DNA from 3 places in the Arthrobacter sp. NPDC080073 genome. Region 2 is predicted to be linked to each of the others. Evidence: riboswitches for the same ligand, from Rfam matches in the RefSeq annotation. Region 2 holds a riboswitch; each other region holds the start of a gene.

Region 1 (6,460 bases), on a different contig from region 2:
AACGATTCCCTGGCCGCCGAGCGAAATCCGCGGGCCATCGTCACGCCGGGTCAGATGCGTCTCCGGCGCGGCAAAAAGGTCCCCGATGGACACCGAAAGAACTTGGCAAAGCGTCACAAGGGAAGCGACCGACGGCGATGTCAGGTCGCGCTCCACGCGGCTCAGGAACCCTTTGGTCAGGCCGGTGGCGTCGGCAACCTGCTCGATGGTGAGCCGCTGCGACTGGCGGGCGGCACGGATTCTGGAACCGATGGCAACGGGGACGTTGCTCGGTTCAACGGGGAGAGCCTTCATTCACGAACCTTTCAGGCCGCCATGCGGCCCTGTCATTGCAGCAATAGTAGCCGGATCGTCCGCGTGGCAGGACCTTTCGCTAGTCGAAGGAGCGCCGATGAGTCCAGTGTGCAAGGCCGCGCCTTGACTGTTACTCGCATCACTACGTATCCTCATAGGCAACAAGAGTTGTTTGTGAGGCACACATCACAGACTACTCTCCCCAATCACCAGCGCAGAGACCTTCCGCGATCCGCAACGAACCCCAGCGGACCGGCGTCGGAATCCCCAAGAACTCTGCGCGTCACCTTCAGGAGCCAACCGTGGACTCTTCGTTCATCAATATTGCGATCGTGGTGGTGTATTTGCTCGCCATGCTGGCCTTCGGCTGGTGGGGCAAGTCGCGCACCAAGAACAACAGCGACTTCCTGGTGGCCGGGCGCCGCCTCGGTCCGATGCTCTACACCGGCACCATGGCCGCCGTCGTCCTCGGCGGCGCATCGACGGTTGGCGGCGTCGGCCTCGGCTACAAGTTCGGCATCTCCGGCATGTGGCTCGTGGTCGCGATCGGTTCGGGCGTCCTCCTCCTGAGCCTGCTTTTCGCCGGCACCATCCAAAGGCTGAAGATCTACACCGTCTCCCAGATGCTGAGCCTGCGTTACGGCCAGCGCGCCACGCAGACCTCCGGCATCGTCATGCTCGCCTACACCCTCATGCTGTGTGCCACGTCCACGGGCGCCTACGCCACCATCTTCGTTGTCCTTTTCGGCTGGGAGCGCTGGCTCGCCATCGCCGTCGGCGGCGCCATCGTCCTGGTCTACTCCACCATCGGCGGCATGTGGTCCATCACCCTCGCCGACCAGGTGCAGTTCATCATCAAGACGGTAGGCATCTTCTTCCTCATGCTCCCGTTCGTCCTCAACGCCGCCGGCGGCCTCGACGGCATCCGTGCCCGTGTTGACGCCAGCTTCTTCCAGCTGGACGGCATCGGAGCGCAGACCATCATCACGTACTTCGTGGTCTACACCTTGGGCCTGCTGATCGGCCAGGACATCTGGCAGCGCGTCTTCACCGCCAAGACCCCCAAGGTGGCCCGTTGGGGCGGCGCCACTGCCGGCATCTACTGCGTCCTGTACGGCGTGGCCGGCGCTTTGATCGGCCTCGCCGCCCGTGTGGCCCTGCCCAACATCGACGTCAAGGCCCTCGGCAAGGACGTTGTCTACGCCGAGGTTGCCACCCACATCCTGCCGATCGGGATCGGCGGCCTCGTCATGGCCGCAGCAGTCGCGGCCATGATGTCCACCGCTTCCGGGGCCCTCATCGCCGCAGCCACCGTTGCCCGCGCCGACGTGGTGCCGTTCGTGGCGAGCTGGTTCGGCAAAACGATCAACACCAACGACACTGAGAACCCCGAGCACGACGTCAAGGCCAACCGCTACTGGGTCCTTGGCCTGGGCATCGTGGCCGTGCTGATCTCGATGGCGGCGCAAGACGTCGTGGTGGCCCTGACCATCGCCTACGACATCCTGGTGGGCGGCCTCCTGGTTGCCATCCTGGGCGGCCTGGTCTGGAAGCGTGGCACGGGCATCGCCGCAGCGTGGTCCATGGCAGTGGGCTCGGTCCTGACTTTGGCCCTGCTGATCGCCTACGCCACCGGCATCATTCCCAGCGAAGACGGCGTCTACGCCAACGATCCCATCTACTGGGGCCTCGGCGCTTCGCTGGTCATCTACATCGTGGTTTCCCTCTTGACGCCGCCCACGGAGCCCGGGGTCCGGGCAGCCTGGGACCGTCGCGTTGCCGGAGCGGTCACCGAGGAACTCCCCTTGGAAGTCCACCCGGTGGCCAGCCACTAGGCTTCACCAAGTAAAGTACGACGGCGGCGCCGCACCTTCTCCTCGAGGGTGCGGCGCCTCACCTGCATGTACAGTAGGAACAGCTTCAAGAGATGTGGCGCCAAGCTCCGACTTGCCACACGCCAACCCCATGTTCACGGGTGGTTCGGATGAAGAAGCGGCCCGGCTCGGACCAGAGACAACCGAACGGGCAAGAGCAACTCCCCAGGAGAAGGCCATGCCTTTCGAAAACGGCGCCAACGCCACAACCGGCCGCACCACCGGGGCCGGCACCCTATCGCTGCCCCGCGCCCGCCCGGTGGACGAGTTCGTCCGGGTGATTCCCGGCGTCGACCTGTCCCAAGGCTCCATCACGTTCGTGGTGGACGGAAACCTCGAACGCTATTGGCATCATGAGCCTCGGCTCATCACCGAAGCGCTCTCAAAAGCCGTCCAGCCCGCCCGCTGGTTCCCCGCGACACGCAAACTCACCCTGACGGTGGCCGCAACCGGGCACCGGGCAGGCGTGCAGAGGCACTTCATCCTGAGCGCGTTCTAGCTGCGAGGGCTTAGCACCTCGGTTCAGCGAGGCGGGCTATTCGATCTCTTCGGCCTCACGGTGTTCGTCGGCATCGAGCGGAACCACCCGTTCGTCATCGTCAAGAACCTCGGTCTGGTCTTCCCAGTCCTCGTCCACCGCCAGATCCTCGCTGTAGTCATAGGCGGGATCAGCCTCGACCGTGGAACGTTCGGGATGGCGGGTGTGGGTCTCGGTGCTGTCCATGGTGCAACCTCCGTTCGACGTGCCGCTGAGCCCATCGCACAGGCATAGGAGGCAGCCGGTCATCACGCTACCCCGCCAATTCGCGGACCCTGTCCATCCATCCCAGCACTGCCCCCTGTTGCGGTCAAGGCTTCCCTGGAGCCTCCCGTTTTTGAGGCGCGCCTAAAACGTCCAGTGAGGATTACCGGCCGAAAAACCGCGGAAATTGGCGATAAGGTGGAGCTGCAATGAGGCGATGAAGCCCGCCCCAGCAACCCAGGAGTCCCGGTGCAACCGCACGCAAAACCCTCGCATTCAGACAATCCTTCGGACTCAAGGAGTCCATCGCCGGACGCAGCAGCCACCAAGACTCCCCCGTCGTCGGACATCAAGCGCTGGCGTCAGTATTTGGCGGACGAGCGGGCCGAGGCCGCCGTGTACCGCCAACTGGCGCAGCGCCGCGACGGCGAGGAACGCGAAATCCTTTTGGCCCTGGCCGAGGCCGAGGGTCGCCATGAGGCACATTGGCTCAGACTCCTCGGCGAACATGCCGGTATGCCGAAGGCGGCCTCTGTCCGAAGCCGAATGCTCGGCTTCCTGGCCCGGAACTTCGGATCAGTGTTCGTCCTCGCCCTCGCCCAACGGGCTGAAGGCCGCTCGCCTTACGCGAAGGATCCGGCAGCGACCCGCGCCATGGCGGCCGACGAACAGATCCACGAAGAAGTGGTCCGCGGCCTGGCGACGCGCGGCCGCAACAGGTTGTCCGGGACCTTCCGCGCAGCTGTATTCGGCGCCAACGATGGCCTAGTCAGCAACCTTTCCCTCGTGATGGGCATGGCCGCCACCGGCGTTCCCGCCACCGTGGTCCTGTTCAGCGGCATCGCCGGCCTGCTCGCGGGCGCGCTCTCCATGGGTGCCGGCGAGTATGTCTCGGTCCGCTCCCAGCTCGAGCTCCTCAAGGCCACGCGCCCCACCCAGGCAACGCTGACCGCGGCACCGGCCCTGGACATCGAGCACAATGAGCTCGTCCTCGTGTATCTGGCCCGGGGTATGTCCCGCGAAGCCGCCGAACACCGGGCCGCGGAGCGCATAGGCCTCTACGCCTGCGATTGCGATCCCAGCCTTTCGCTCCACCCCGAAGTGGAAGAAACCGTCAACGAGCACGAGGCCGTGGGCTCCGCCTGGGGCGCCGCGATCTCGAGCTTCTGCTTCTTCGCTTCGGGCGCCATCGTGCCCATCCTGCCGTTCATCTTCGGCATGACGGGCTTCGCGGCGCTTGCCGTGGCCGGTACGCTGGTGGGCATCGCGCTTCTGTCGACGGGCGCCGTCGTCGGCTTGCTGTCCGGAACCTCGCCGCTGACCCGCGGCCTCCGGCAACTCGCGATCGGTCTCGGTGCGGCTGCGGCCACGTATGGACTCGGACTCGTCTTCGGCGCTGTCATCGGTTAGTAGCGCCGGCGCAACGGGGCGCCGGTGAGGGACTTGGGGGAAGACTTGCATTCAAACTACGGGTACGACGGCGGCCCGCCGCCCAAGCGCGTCGGTACCGTTCTTGCCCTGTTCCGAAACCTGATGGTGGTGGCGGCTGTCGCTGCCGTAGCCGTATTTGTCAGTGGATTCCTCCGGGGCGACCCCGGCATCACCGGTTTGCTTCCGAACCTGGCTCCTTCCGCCCACGCCACGGCAAGCAGCCCCGGGCAGGACGCGGCTTCCGGTCAAGGTCAACGAAAGGCGGCCCGTGCGCCGGATACCCCGCCGCCTGGCCTGGAAGAAGCCGGACACCCGCTCGGCTCCCCCGCCAAGCCTGCCGTAGCCAGCAACTCCTATAAGTTCCTGGCCACCAACGCCGACGGGACGCCGGTGGGCTATTCTCCGTGCCGGCCATTGCACTATGTGGTCAACGCAGCCCTCGCCCCGGCCGGATCCGAAGGGCTCATCGCCGACGCCATCGCCAAGATCGCCGCCGCCACAGGCCTCAAATTCGTCGACGACGGCACCACCACGGAAAACCCCTCCGAGAAGCGCAAGCCATACCAGCCCGCGCTCTACGGCGATCGTTGGGCACCCCTCCTGATTTCCTGGACCACTCCCGAAGCCGCTCCGGCGTTGAGCGGAACCGTCATCGGCACCGGCGGCAGCACCATGTACAGCTTCGGCACCGGAGCTAAGAGCTATGTCTCGGGAAGCCTGGACCTGGACGCCCCGCAAATCACGGAGCTGCTGGGCGTCTCCGGCGGCGCCCATTACGTCTCCGCGGTGATTCAACACGAACTTGGCCACGTGGTGGGCCTTGACCACGTGGAAGATCCAATCCAGCTCATGTACCCGGAGATCGGTGCCCCCGATGGTTTGGCGGCCGGAGACCTGAACGGACTCTTCAAACTCCACACCGCCCCGTGCCGGAGCGACCTGTAGCCCAGTTCAGGCCCTCCCCTCCCCGTGGCCCACGCTTGACCCCGCCCACCCACCACTGGACATGCCCACCCTTCAGCCTGCCCACCCCCGCGGGACATGCCCACCCTTGACCCTTCCCACCCCCACGGGACATGCCCACCCTTCAGCCCCAGCAGTGGACATATGAGTGCTATGTCCACTGCTCCTGGCCAAGGCTGAGCATGCTCAACGGGCTATGAGTGTTATGTCCACTCCTCCTGGCCAAGGCGGGGCATGCTCAAGGGGAATCGGCGCGGAGCGCTGGACATGTCCCTACCTTGCAGTGGTTTCCAGCAGACGGGCGGGCTTGAAACTGGCTCCTGCGCCCGGGTAGGACGGGACGTCGATCCGGGCGTGGCTGTGGATTTCGTTGACGGTGGCCTTGGTGTGTTCGGCGATCCGTTCCAAGGTGGTCACCCACATTCCGTCCATGGCTTTGACGCGTTCGATCAGCTGTTCCAAGGCGACGGCCTTGGATGGACGGCCGGAGATGAACGGGTGGTTGGTCAAGACGAAGCAACTGCCTTGGGCGTGATGCGCCTCGGCTTCCAATGTCCACATCTCCAAGACCTTGGAAGGACTCTCGATGACGCCACTTCCTGTTACTCCCGGGTAGAACGCGTATTGCTCCCAATCGTCCAGCGCCCAATCCACGGGGATCTCCACGATGTCCCGTGAATCGCTGTCCCTTGAATCGATGTCCCGTGAATCGATCTCCAGTGAATCGTCTGGGGCAACCGCCATGCGGTAGGGGGCATCGCCGTCGAGCAGGCTTGAATCGTAGAGGAAACCACGGTCCGCGAGCAGCGCCGGCGAATGCCAGTTCAGCTCCCACCACGGTGCCCTGTAGCCGACCGGCCTGGCCCCGGCTACCTTCGCGAGGGCTTCGAGCCCGCGGTCCAGGTAGCTGGCCTCGGTGGCGGCGTCGATTCCCTGCATGGGTTCGTGCAGGTAACCGTGGTGGGCCACTTCATGTCCGCCGTCGACGATCCGCCGCACCACGTCCGGGTAGCTTTCCGCTGTGAAACCCGGGATAAAGAAGGTCCCCTGGATCTCTTGGCGCTCGAGGATCTTCAGGAGCCGCGGAACAGCGACCCTCGGGCCGTAGGACTGGTGGCTCATGAGTGACATGCGCCGGGTACTGGTGGGATCGTGC
Region 2 (6,460 bases):
CTGCTCACGCAGCCGGGGCTCTTCGATCACCCTTTCCGTCAGGCTGCCCAGATTCAGTGCTTCGAGGGTCTGGTACGCCCGGAGATAGGGCGAGACATAGACGCACACAGGTTCGCCGTCGAGCTTCCTGCGCAGGGCCTCACCGGCGGCCCGTGCCTGTTCGACGCCAAGCTCCGTCAGCGGGATGCGGTAATCGGGCACACGGTTGTAGATGGAAGTATCGGCATTGGCGGCGGACTGGCCGTGCCGGATCATGAAGATTCGTGCTGGCGCGCTCATCCCACCAAGCATAGGGTCAGGAGCCGCCCGGCCCATGCACGCGGACGGCGGCGACCCGGCTCCGAGGAAAACTTCAGGCAAATGCAGGCAAGATAGGAGCATGCTCCTAGCCTCAACGCGCCGGTTGCGCGCCGAAGTGCTGATTGTCCTTGGCCTGTCCCTGGGCCAATCGGCCGTGTACTCCGTTGTGCAGTTGTTGGACAAGATGACCCAAGGGCCCTTGGCCCACGCGACGTCCACCCTCAACCGCTCGCAGAGCACGCGTGAGTACTTCGATCTCACCTACCAGCTGCTGGATATCGCGTTCGCGCTGGTCCCTGTGGTGTTGGTGTTCTACTTCCTGTCCTTGCACCGCCAAACGGCCGAAAGTCCCTCGGGCTTCACCCGGCTGGGCTTCAACTTCGCCCGCCCGGGCCGTGACGCGTTGCAAGGACTGGGCCTCGCCGCGCTGATCGGAATCCCGTCGCTGGGCCTCTACGCGGCCGGCCGCGCCCTGGGGATCACGACGGCGATCATCCCCAGCGGCCTGGACTCCTATTGGTGGACCGTGCCGGTGCTGGTCCTCTCCGCGGTGCGGCACGCCATCGTCGAAGAAGTCATCGTAGTGGGCTACCTCCTGGACCGGTTCGGGAAGTTCGGGTGGAGCACCCCGCTCGCGATCGCGCTCAGCGCGCTCCTTCGCGGCAGCTACCACCTGTACCAAGGCTTCGGGCCGTTCATCGGCAACGCCGTCATGGGCCTCGTGTTCGGCTGGATTTACACGAAGACCAAACGCGTCATGCCGCTCGTCGTGGCCCACGCCCTCCTGGATATCGTGGCATTCGTCGGCTTCAGCGTCTTCGGCAAGGCCATCGGGCTGGGGTGAGGGGTGGGTTAAAAGGTTTCGGCCGCCATCGCGGGGTGACGTCATTGGCACCCGCATATGGCGGCCGAAGTTTTCCGGGCCCTCCTGGCCCGATGGTCCGTCAGATGGCGACGGGTTGGTCCGTCAGATGGTGACGGCTCCGTTGGCGGTTTCGAACGTTACCGACATGATTCCCGGCGTTCCGTGCGGAGCCATCCATTGGACTGCAACGTCCTCAAGCGGCTTCTCCACGGGTTCCCCAAGCCACTCGGTGACGCGCTCCGCGGAGCCGGCAATCGTGAGGCTGGACATCTTGACATCGCTTGGGTAGACGAGGGAAGGGTGAAGTGCGGGGTCGCCCTCCCAGCGGAGCAAATAGGGAACCTGGGGATCGGCGATGAGTCCCAGGATGCCGATCTGCGACCAGACGAGTTCGCGGCCGTCTGGAAACTTTCGGTTGCCGGGGACGGCGGCGCGTCCGAGCCGCTGTTCGAACGGGCTCAGGTCGTCAACAGCGACGCACCAGCCCATCCACCCACCTCCTGCGGCGGAGCGTGCACGGACGGCTTGTCCGAAAGGTGCCTTGTCGGATGCCGGGTGGTCAAGGACCTCGACAACTTCCAGGTATTTGTGGTCAGCAAGGGGGATGATCATGTTCCGGGTGCCGAAGCGCGGGTGCACTCCGCCCCGGACTGCGTCCACTCCCAATGCTGCGGAAATCCGCTCGGTGGTGGCCAAGAGGCCATCTCGTTCACAAGCGTAAGAGACGTGATCCATGCGCATGGCTTCATCTTGGCACTTTGTGATGGAGCTCTCAGCTAAGTCAAGCCTAACTAAGGTGGGACGTATCGAAAAGGCAGCCCAAAGTCACTTCAGGACGCGCCAAGACCGAAAACTACTGCGTTCGTCACAAAGCTTCCGGAGCCCGCAACACCGTCCCTAGACTGGCGGCAACCGAACGCCGGCAGGCTGAATACCGCAGCTCCGCAGGCTGAAACACGGCAGAGAGCCCAGACAACCAGGAGTCAGCATGTCCCAAGGATGGTCATTCGAAACGCGCCAGATCCACGCCGGCCAGGAGCCGGACGCCGCCACCGGCGCCCGGGCACTGCCCATCTACCAGACCACCTCGTTCGTCTTTCCTAGCGCGGAAAGCGCTGCCAACCGCTTTGCGCTCGCCGAGCTGGCGCCCATCTACACCCGGATTGGCAACCCCACGCAGGATGCGGTGGAACAGCGCATAGCGAGCCTGGAGGGTGGCTTGGCGGCGCTCCTGCTGAGCTCCGGCCAGGCTGCGGAAACGTTCGCCATCCTCAACGTCGCCGAGGCGGGCGACCACGTTGTCGCCAGCCCGAGCCTCTACGGCGGCACCTACAACCTGCTGGCCCACACGCTGAAGAAATTCGGCATCTCGGTCACCTTCGTCGAGGATCCGGACAACCTCGACCACTGGCGCGACGCCGTGCAGCCAAATACCAAGCTCTTCTTCGCCGAAGTCGTCTCCAACCCCCGCCAGGATGTTTTGGACATCGAGGGCGTCTCCCGCGTTGCGCACGAGGCAGGGGTCCCGCTCGTCGTGGACAACACCCTCGCCACGCCCTACCTCATCCGGCCCATCGAGTGGGGCGCGGACATCGTGGTGCATTCGGCCACCAAATACCTGGGCGGGCACGGATCTGCCATAGCCGGCGTCATCGTGGACTCCGGCAACTTCGATTTCGGCAAGGACCCTGGGCGGTTCCCCAACTTCAATACCCCGGACCCCAGCTACAACGGCCTGGTCTACGCCCGCGACCTCGGCAAGGACGGTGCCCTCGGCGCGAACCTCTCCTACATCCTCAAGGCCCGGGTCCAGCTCCTGCGCGACCTCGGCTCGGCAGTTTCCCCGTTCAACGCTTTCCTGATCTCCCAAGGAATCGAAACCCTCAGCCTGCGGGTGGAACGCCACGTGGACAACGCCACCAAAGTGGCGCAATGGCTCGAAGGGCGCGACGACGTCGAATCGGTCGCGTACGCGGGGCTGCCTTCGAGCCCGTGGTTCGAACGCGGGCGCAAGTACGGTCCCCGCGGCACCGGCGCGGTGGTCTCCTTCACCATCCGCGGCGGGATCGACGCCGGAAAGCGCTTCGTGGACGCCCTGGAACTGCATTCGCACGTAGCAAACATCGGCGACGTCCGTTCCTTGGTCATCCACCCGGCGTCCACGACGCACAGCCAGCTGACGACCGATCAGCAGGCCCTTGCTGGGGTGACCCCGGGCTTGGTGCGGCTGTCCGTCGGAATAGAGCACATCGACGATATCCTCGCGGACCTCGAGGCTGGATTCCGGGCGGCCAAGGGCGCCTAGTACCGCTCCGGATGGCGCAGGAGGCCGGCGGGCGACGCAGCATGAATCTTCGCCGGCTGGCTTCCGCATCCCTTTCTTCGTGAACAAAACGCGGCCAAGTGTCACAAAGATGTCATAATCTTCGTCAGGAGGGGTCCGGTTTTCCTAGACTCTTCCCGTAGGTCATGAGTGCCAGCGACAGCCCCGGCTTGCTGGCCGGCAACCCTCCTTTCGCGGCGGGGTGCCCCGGGTGAAGACCTGGCCCTTCGCTGTATTGGCGGCGGGCAAGCGCGATGTGAGGTGTCAACGAATGACAATTGCTGCAACAGCCATACCCCTTTCCGGTACCCAGGACGGAACCCTCAAGTATGTTTCCGTGGGCGGACTCGAGCTCGAAGCCGGAGGTTTCCTGCCGGACGTAGTCCTTGCCTATGAGACATGGGGGCGGCTCAACGCAGACGCGTCCAACGCCGTCCTGGTGGAGCACGCACTGACCGGCAGCACCCATGTGGCCCGCGGCGAGAGCGGGGAAGAAGGCTGGTGGGAACAACTCGTTGGCCCCGGTGCCACCATCGACACGGACCGCTACTTCGTAGTCTCCATCAACATCGTGGGAGGCTGCTACGGCAGCACCGGCCCGTCGTCGAACGCTCCTGACGGCAGGCCGTGGGGCTCCCGCTTCCCGCTCGTGACCCTGCGGGACAGCACCGTAGCCGAAGCCCGGTTGGCCGACGCCCTGGGGATCCGCAGCTGGCATACCGTCGTCGGCGGGTCCTTGGGCGGTGCCCGGGCACTGGAATGGGCCGTCAGCTATCCGGACCGCGTCCAGCGATGCGCCGTGATTTCGATCGGGGCGTACAGCACTGCCGAGCAGATCGCGTTCGCGCAGGCCCAGACGCTTGCCATCCGGCAGGACGCCGACTTCAACGGCGGCGACTACTATGGCCAGGCCGCGCCCGAGGCGGGGTTGGCCCTTGCCCGTCGGATTGCCCACATCACCTATCGTTCGGCGGATGAACTGGACTTCCGCTTCGGCCGGAACGCCCAAGGCGGCGAGGCGCCCCTTCAGGCTGCCGCGTTGGGGGACCGGGGCCGCTACCAGGTGGAGAGCTACCTCGACCACCAGGGAAGCAAGCTCGTCCAGCGCTTCGACGCCAACAGCTACATCGCCATCACCGAGGCCCTCATGAGCCACGACATCACCCGCGGCCGGGGCTCATTGGAGGAGGCGCTGTCCGTGGCAACGGCGAAGTTCTTCGTTGCCTCGGTGGACTCGGACCGCCTCTATTTCCCGGAACAATCCCACGAGTTGGCCAAGGCCTTGCCCGGAGAAGTTCCCGTTCACGTGATCGAGGCGCCGATCGGGCACGACGGTTTCCTCACCGAGATCGGCCAGCTCGGTCCCCAGCTGCGCGAAGCTTTCTTCGGCTGAATCAGCCGTTCATGATCTCCTGGCGGAGCTTCATGTAGTCCTCCATGGCGATTTTCCCGTCACTGTACTCCTGGTCCAGTTCCGCCAGTTTCCGCGCCCGGTAGCCGAGGGGAGCACCGTTCGGCTGGTGCGCCGCTTCCGGTTGGGGCGCCGCGTCCGGTTGGGGCGCCGCGTCCGGTTGGGGAGCAGTCGACGGCGGAGCGCCCTGCGGAACGGGCCTCGCCACCGGAGGTTGCGGCTCAGCCGGGATGATTACCGGGGGTCGCTCCGGGTATCCGACGGGGTGGTGCTGTGGAGGGTATTGCTGCCCGGGGAGGGGGCCGTCGGGATATTGCTGTCCGGGGAACTGGCCCGGAGGGGCTTCGGGGTACCTCCCGTAGCTGTTGTTCCCGTAGTCCCCGTTCCGGAGCCTGCGCTGGCGCGATCGGTTGTACATGCGGATCCCCATGGGAATCAGCCAAGAGCAGACGATGATCCAGAAGATCAAATTGTTCACGGTGGGGGCCTCCTAGGTCTTTCACCAGCTTAGTCCCGCTCCCTGTGACCCACCTCGTGGTTCCCGGTCAGCTCCGCGGCTGGATGGTGTCGGCAGGACCGAAGACGGGTCCCGGCGTCGGGCGTTTCGGAAGGATTCCGTCGCCGGAGGACCGGTGCCGGATCCGGCGGATGACCCACGGGACAAAATACTCCCGCGCCCAAACGAGATCGCCCGAGCGGGCTTCGCGCCAACTGCGCTGGGGGAGCGGCTTGGGGAACAGCGGTTCGAGGTTGTGCGGCACATTGAGTGAATCGAGGACCATCGCTGCGATGGTGTGGTGGCCGAGCGGCGAGAAGTGCAGGCGGTCTTCGTCCCACATCTGGGAGTCCGAAAGTTGCCGCAGGGACCACATGTCAGCGATCACGGCATCGTGGCGCGCGGCGACGGTGCGGAGGTTTTCGTTGTAGATGGCCACCTTGCCGCGGATCCGGCCGAGTACGGATGACACGGTGTCCGGACCATTGAAGAGAACCACCGTGGCGCCTTCGGAACTCAGGATCTGCACGGCGGCATCGAGTTTCTCGGCCAAGGCGTCGGGATCGCCGCCTGGACGGATGAGGTCGTTGCCGCCTGCGGAAATGCTCACGAGGTCCGGCTTGAGGTCCATGCACGGGCCAAGTTGTTCGTCGATGATCTGTTGTAGCAGTCGCCCGCGGATGGCGAGGTTGGCGTAGGCGAAATCCCGGTGTCCCCGGCTCAGTTCCTCCGCAACGCGGTCCGCCCAGCCGCGATGTCCCCCGGGGTTGTTGGGCTCGGGGTCGCCGATGCCTTCGGTAAAGGAATCACCCAATGCCACGTAGCGGGTCCACGGATGATTCCGCTCGGCCGGCTTCGGCCCCACCGTGGAATCAGTGTCACTCACGTTCATATCCTGCCTCTTGCTGCATCGCTACGCGCCCGTAGCTTGTTACTCATCGGTAACTGCAAGAATAGTCCCATGAGTCAAGCCTCCGCCTTCCCTGCCCCTGCTTTTCCGGATCCGGTCGTTTTGTGGTCCCACGAAGAGGAAGAACGGGCTGGTAAACCGTTGCTGCTCCTGTT
Region 3 (6,460 bases), on a different contig from region 2:
AGCCCGGCCCAGGACGGCCCGGCCCAAGACAGCCCCGCCCAGGATGGCTCCGACGCCGGTCCTACCACTGAGGAGATCGACGGCCCTGATACCGGCCTGAGCCACGAGCTTAAGCTTGAGCAAATCGAAACCCAGACCCGGCCATGCCGCACTTACGCCGAGCTCCTGCACCAGATCCGCAGGGGGCGGGGCCTCGCGAGCCATGCCGCTCGGCGCCACGGCGCAAGGATCGCAGCGTTGGCCACCTCGCCCGTGGACGCCGCTTTGCACACCACTCCGGATCCCCGGTATGCCATCATGCTGGAGCGCTTCGGCATCACGGCGCACGAACAGCTCACGTGCGGATACCATGTACACACTTCGATCGAGTCCCCCGAGGAAGGCGTGATGGTCCTGGACCGCATCCGGGACAAGCTCGCTGTCTTCACGGCCATCAGCGCCAATTCACCGTACTGGCGAGGGCTCGCTACCGGCTTTGAGAGCTACCGGACGCAGGCGTGGAACCGCTGGCCTTCGTCGGGGCCGTCGGCCATCTTCGGTTCCTTGGCTGCGTACCGGCGGGTTGTCAGGAGGCTCATCGAAACGGGAGTGTTGCTGGACGAGGGGATGGTTTACTTTGACGCCAGGCTGTCCCGGCACGTGCCGACCGTGGAGGTTCGGGTGGCCGATGTCTGCCTGAGGGCCGAGGATGCGGCCCTCATCGCGGTGCTCGTCAGGGCCCTGGTTGAGACGTCCGTTCGTGAGTACCACGCCGGAATAGAGCCGGCCGCCGTGCCCACGGCGCTTTTGCGGATGGCGTCCTGGCAGGCAAGCAACTTCGGACTCCGCACCGAGCTGTTGGACTTTGGAACCTTCCGCCCGGAGCCCGCCGCGGACGTCGTCTGGTCGTTGGTGGAGTATCTGGAACCTGTGCTCGCCGAACAGGGCGAATTCGACTTGGTCCAAGCCGGCGTGGCGGCCATCCTGGGCCGCGGCAACGGCGCCATCGAACAGCGTGGTGTTGCCGAGCGCTGGAGCGAGAGCAACGGGGGCACGCCCGACGCCGCCGGGCTGGCCGCCGTCGTCGAGCACGCCGTTCAGATCACGATGCGCTCCGAGAAGGACGAGAGCGACACCAAACCGCAGCCCGTCCTTACGTGGGTGCGCCAGGACTGGCGCGAAGCGCCGGGTTAACCAGGTGCCTGCTAGACCTGCTTGAGGGCCCGCTCCAGGTCCCCGATGAGGTCGTCCACATCCTCCAGCCCCACCGAAAGCCGCACGACACCGTCGCTCAGGCCGATCGCCGCCCGGCCTTCCGGGCCCATGGCGCGGTGCGTCGTGGTGGCAGGGTGGGTGATGAGGGACTTGGAGTCGCCCAGATTGTTCGAGATGTCGATGACGGCGAGCCCGTCAAGCAGTGCGAAGGCCGCCTCTTTCGCCGATCGCCCCGCAGAGGGGAGCAACTCGAAGGTGAGCACGGTTCCGCCGGCCTTCATTTGCTTCGCGGCGAGCTCGTACTGCGGGTGCGAGGTCAGCAGCGGGTACTTGACCCAACTGATGGCCGGCTGTTCTTCAAGCCATTCGGCGATCCGCAACGCAGACGCCGAGGAGTGATTGACGCGCAGTGCCATGGTCTCCAGGCCCTTGGTCAGGACCCAGGCGTTGAACGCGGAAAGCGAGGGCCCGGTGTGCCGCATGAGCTGCTTGACGGGACCGTCGATGAACTCCTTGGTGCCCAGGATCGCTCCGCCCAGGACCCGGCCTTGGCCGTCGATGTGCTTGGTGCCTGAGTAGACGATCACGTCTGCGCCGAGATCGCCGCAGCGCTGCAGCAGGGGAGTGGCAAAGACGTTGTCGACGACGACGGTGGCACCGGCCGCGTGCGCGAGCTCGCTCACCGCGGCGATGTCCACGATTTCCTGCATGGGGTTCGACGGCGACTCGAAGAACACTGCCGTTGTGGGCTCGGACAACGCGGCACGCCATTGGTCCAGGTCCGGCCCGTCGACGAAGACGGTCTCGACGCCCCAGCGCGGCAGGATCTCGTTGAGGATCACGAAACAGGAACCGAAGAGCGAGCGGGCGGCAACCACGCGGTCGCCGGCAGCCAGCAACGCACCGAGGGCGGTGAAGACAGCGGACATGCCCGACGCCGTCGCGAAGCACGCCTCGGTGCCTTCGAGCAGGCGGAGCCGCTCCTGGAAGGTGGCCACGGAGGGGTTGCCGTAACGGGAGTAGACAAAGCGTTCGTCCTCGCCTGTGAACGCGCGCTCCGCGGCTGCGGCGGATTCGTAGACGAACCCTGAGTTCAGGAAGACGGCCTCGGACGTTTCCTGGAAGTTGGTGCGGTCAAGACCGCCGCGGACGGCCTGGGTGTCAGGGCTCCAGCCGGCGGCGTCAGGATTGAAAGTCACTTAGATGTTCCCCAGGTTCGTCGGAAGTCCACGGTTTTTCCAGCCGTTCACGGTTCGCTCACCGTAGCGGTCCGGCTCGCCCTCAAAGCCCTCAAGGACGTTGTACGAGGTGTAGCCAGCCTGCGTTGCGGCGATGGCGGCAGCGATGGAACGCTGGCCGGAGCGGCAGAGGAAGACCAGCTCGGTGCCATCTGCTTCCGGAGCCTGCTGCGTCAGCTGTTCGATGAAACGCGTGTTGGGGATCCCGCCGGCAAGGTTCCACTGGATGAACAGGGGATCGTTTTCGGTGGCTTTGGTGTCCGGGATGCCAATGTGTGCCCACTCGGCTTCGGTACGGACGTCCACCAGGATGGCGCCCTGCTCCAGTTTGGCCCAGGCGTCGTGCGGGCTGAGGTCGCCTGCGTAGCTCATGCGTGGCCCTCGCCGTCGAACTCTTCGTCAAGCTGATCCACGGCATTGGCAACAGCTGCGTCCGCGCTGGCGATCGCCGCGGGGAGGACGATGGCCTGCGCCACAATCACGTCACTGCCGTTGAACGTCGCGGCCGGGCTCCCGTGCAGCACGTATCCCTCCGCGAGGGCGGTAGAGATCCGCTCGCAGAATTCCTTGGTGTCAGGGCCCGTGATGAGACGGTAGGAGAGTTTTTCTTCGGTGGGTTCAGGCATTGGTGCTCCTCAGTCACGCTTGCAGTTCGAAAGTGTCGATACGCCGAGTAGTCACCTGAGGCACCCCGCCGGAGAGAGGGTTGCCGACCAGCAAGTCAGGGCTTTGCGCTGGTGCTCATTACTCAAGAAGAAAATAACATCCGCGACGGCGGCCTGCATCACCGGCCGTCGTCATGTTCCGTAACCGGGCGGCAGTCAGGCTTGCCAAGGCTGGGAACCGGTAGCTCTAGGCCTCGGTATCATCGGGCAGCGGTTCCAGGCTCGCCTGTATCCGGGGAGGAATGGCGTCAAACCGCGACGCTGCTCCTGTGGGGGAGTGATGAAAAGTCGACCCTTGATGCTTCCGGATTTCCAGCAACTCGTGTACGGATATCCCGGTGGCCGTGGCGAGCGCATGCAGCGAGAGACTGTTGTGATGAGCCAAGGCAAAAACCACTCCTGACAGGGCTTCGAAACCTTCTGTCTCGTAGATTTCCTTCACCAGGTTGGACATACCGTTCGCATCATCGATTGATCCCGCTGACGCACCAGTCGCCATGGCCGTCAGCGACCACGCAGCAGAGTCGGGGCTGATGTAGATGCTCATGTCGATACCCTACGGACTCAGGCCCGCTTGGGGAATGGGCGATACGTTTATCTTTATGGCAGCACTTACCGACCTTGACCGTCAGCTCCTCTCCGCCCTCCGGGAGGACGGCAGGGCGTCCGTGGCGAGCCTCGCGCGCAAGCTGGGCGTCGCCAGGGCAACCGTGAATAGCCGGCTCGAGCGTCTTGTCTCCACCGGAACCATCGTTGGTTTCACGGCGAGGGTGCGCGATGAGGTCGATCCACTTGCTATTAGAGCTATCGCGCTCATTGCCGTGGAGGGACGATCGGCCGACAAGGTCATTCGCCAGCTTCGGGGATTCCCGGAGATCTGGGCGTTGCACACCACCAACGGCGGATGGGACCTCGTGGCCGAGCTACGCACGGAAAGCCTCAGCGATTTTGACCAGGTACTCGGGAGGATCCGCGGCATCGAGGGGATCGTCAATAGCGAGACGAGCCTGTTGCTCAGCTCCGTTCTGCGGTAGTGCCCGCATAGGACGCGCGCCGAATGATCATTATGTACAAACCCTTTCGTCGTTTTGTACAGATTTTCAATGAAAAGTACATACTTTGGCAATTGTGGATGCATATCGCCGCTCCGTAGCCTCGTAGCAACAGTGCTTATGAGGGAAAGGAGCGCACATGACGCGCTTTGTCGATGTCCGCAATATGGTTCGCTGGACGGCCGGGCGGGGTCCGGAGACCATCATCTCGGGGATGATCCAGTACTTGGAAGACGACTTCCGGCGGTGGGAGTCTTTTGACAAGACTCCGCGGGTGGCAAGTCACACCCCATTCGGGGTCATCGAGCTGATGCCCACCAGCGACCAGGAAACATACGGCTTCAAGTATGTAAATGGACACCCTTCGAATCCAGCGCGTGGCTTCCAGACCGTGACGGCTTTCGGCGTCCTGTCCGACGTCCACAACGGCTATCCGACGTTCCTCGCAGAAATGACAGTGCTGACAGCGCTGCGAACGGCGGCCACGTCCGGTATGGTCGCGAAGAAACTCGCGCGCCCCGATGCCTGCGTCATGGCGATGATCGGAACCGGAACCCAATCGGAGTTTCAGGCCCTGGCCTTCCGGGCGTCCCTGGGTATCAACAGTGTCAGGATCTGGGACACGGATCCGGCGGCGATGGAGAAATTCGTCCGGAACATGGCTCCGCTGGGCCTCGACGTCACCATCGCAGGCTCGGCGGCTGACGCGGTGGAGGGCGCCGACGTCATCACCACGTGCACAGCGGACAAAGCCAACGCCACTATCCTGACGGCAGACCAGGTTTCGCCCGGTGTCCACATCAACGCGATCGGTGGCGATTGCCCAGGGAAGACCGAACTCGACTCTGCCATCCTGCGCCTCGGCGATGTCTTTGTGGAATTTGATCCACAGACGCGGATTGAAGGCGAGATCCAGCAGATGTCCGCCGATTTCCCGGTCACGGAATTCTGGCAGGTCCTTGGCGGGCGCGCTCCGGGCCGGACCTCCAGGGACCAGATCACCATATTTGATTCCGTTGGCTTTGCGATCGAGGACTTTTCCGCCTTGCGTTACCTCCGCGATGCCGTTGAGGGCTCAGAATTCTTCGAGGAGATCGACTTGGTCGCGAACCCTGATGACCCCAAGGACCTCTTCGGTCTGGTGCGGGCACTTTCTCCGATCGGGTCCTGAAAGAAGCCTGGTGCGCCGGCCCCAGAACCGGCGCACCAGACGTTTTTATCCGGCCATCCGGCCATCCGGCCATCCGGCCGCGCTATACGGCCGCGAGGCGCAGGATCAGCTCGGCATGCCCGGGGAACCTCAAAACGAGCGATTCGATGTCGCGTGCCGTCGGTTTCGCGGAGTCCGATCTCTCGTATCCCGGTGAGAGGCTGCAGCTGACCAAGGCGAACCCCGGACCGGCCAACTCGGCACCGAACCAGGTGGAGTTCAGCGCAACTGCCTGCAACGTTTCGCCTGCCTCCGGATCCGCCCCCAATACGGCCTCGGAATAGCCAAAGTCCTGATATCCAAGCTCCCGGGAGAAGGTATGCAGCCTGATGGGTGTCCCCACGTGGAAGAACCACAGTTCATCCTGCTTGAGGGCGTGCAACTGGAGAAACTCCCCGGACTGAAGCAGGTACCAGTTGGAGCTGTAGAGCGGATGGTCGACGCCGAAGCGCGGAGGCAGCGCCGAACCGGCTATGTCCTCGTTGCTGACCAGAGCGGGTGCGAACCAGCCGCCCACGATAGCGGGGGACATGTCCAGCCGTTTGATCCAGTCCTCTGCGGCGGCAGTCATGTGACCGGATCCTTCAATGAGAAGCAGACTGTGATCCCGATGATCTCCTTGCTGCCCAGGGCACGCAACAACCCTTTTTGGGTCACGATGTCCACATTCACCATGCCGCCCTCCTTGCTGGGGACGGCGATGGTTTCGTGGAAGTTGAGCAGCGGCTTTCCGCTCGCTATCACTTCCTTGTCGTGGGCAACGTGTTCCGCGCGCGAGTCCTGGTGTCCGATCAGCTCCGACTTGCGCATGCCCACCAGGTCCGCGAAGTTCTGGTTGACCCACAGAAAGACCGAATTCGCGTCCTTCACCACCCAGTACACGCCATCCTGCCGGTCCAGCACATCGGCGACGCTCATGGGCGGAATTGTGGGAAGGAGCGCCGGGTCAGCGCCGGGGCGACGGTCATGGCGCTGCCGCCGCTCCGCCGTCGGCCTCCAGTCTTTCGGCGAGGTCCTGAGCCAGGGCCACCATCGTCATGGTCGGGTTCCAGGAACCACCCGTGGGCCAGAGACTGCCGCCGGTGACGAAGACGTTCTCCA

What was found. A riboswitch is a leader RNA that binds a small molecule or an ion and turns the genes downstream of it on or off. The one in region 2 is predicted to bind S-adenosylmethionine.
Region 1: another riboswitch for S-adenosylmethionine. It lies ahead of AB0O52_RS17005 (hypothetical protein); the one in region 2 lies ahead of AB0O52_RS01120 (homoserine O-acetyltransferase).
Region 3: another riboswitch for S-adenosylmethionine. It lies ahead of AB0O52_RS15305 (DUF1737 domain-containing protein); the one in region 2 lies ahead of AB0O52_RS01120 (homoserine O-acetyltransferase).

What each region holds. Positions count from the first base shown of each region.
Region 1 is NZ_JBFBKR010000016.1:54,522-60,981, forward strand. Features, by position in the region: gene AB0O52_RS16995 (cupin domain-containing protein) at 1-294, opposite strand, end outside; gene AB0O52_RS17000 (sodium:solute symporter) at 597-2,129, shown strand; SAM riboswitch class IV at 2,213-2,332, shown strand; gene AB0O52_RS17005 (hypothetical protein) at 2,347-2,667, shown strand; gene AB0O52_RS17010 (hypothetical protein) at 2,704-2,892, opposite strand; gene AB0O52_RS17015 (VIT1/CCC1 transporter family protein) at 3,160-4,320, shown strand; gene AB0O52_RS17020 (matrixin family metalloprotease) at 4,444-5,286, shown strand; gene AB0O52_RS17025 (polysaccharide deacetylase) at 5,578-6,460, opposite strand, start outside.
Region 2 is NZ_JBFBKR010000001.1:222,300-228,759, reverse strand. Features, by position in the region: gene AB0O52_RS01140 (phosphoglycerate mutase family protein) at 1-279, opposite strand, end outside; gene AB0O52_RS01135 (type II CAAX endopeptidase family protein) at 380-1,144, shown strand; gene AB0O52_RS01130 (VOC family protein) at 1,268-1,906, opposite strand; gene AB0O52_RS01125 (bifunctional o-acetylhomoserine/o-acetylserine sulfhydrylase) at 2,154-3,470, shown strand; SAM riboswitch class IV at 3,631-3,746, shown strand; gene AB0O52_RS01120 (homoserine O-acetyltransferase) at 3,760-4,881, shown strand; gene AB0O52_RS01115 (hypothetical protein) at 4,883-5,377, opposite strand; gene AB0O52_RS01110 (SGNH/GDSL hydrolase family protein) at 5,445-6,287, opposite strand; gene AB0O52_RS01105 (phospholipase) at 6,357-6,460, shown strand, end outside.
Region 3 is NZ_JBFBKR010000013.1:57,952-64,411, forward strand. Features, by position in the region: gene AB0O52_RS15290 (glutamate--cysteine ligase) at 1-1,173, shown strand, start outside; gene AB0O52_RS15295 (O-succinylhomoserine sulfhydrylase) at 1,185-2,393, opposite strand; gene AB0O52_RS15300 (rhodanese-like domain-containing protein) at 2,394-2,804, opposite strand; gene AB0O52_RS15305 (DUF1737 domain-containing protein) at 2,801-3,058, opposite strand; SAM riboswitch class IV at 3,069-3,181, opposite strand; gene AB0O52_RS15310 (hypothetical protein) at 3,285-3,644, opposite strand; gene AB0O52_RS15315 (Lrp/AsnC family transcriptional regulator) at 3,700-4,131, shown strand; gene AB0O52_RS15320 (ornithine cyclodeaminase) at 4,289-5,320, shown strand; gene AB0O52_RS15325 (cupin domain-containing protein) at 5,403-5,930, opposite strand; gene AB0O52_RS15330 (PAS domain-containing protein) at 5,927-6,277, opposite strand; gene AB0O52_RS15335 (GMC oxidoreductase) at 6,324-6,460, opposite strand, start outside.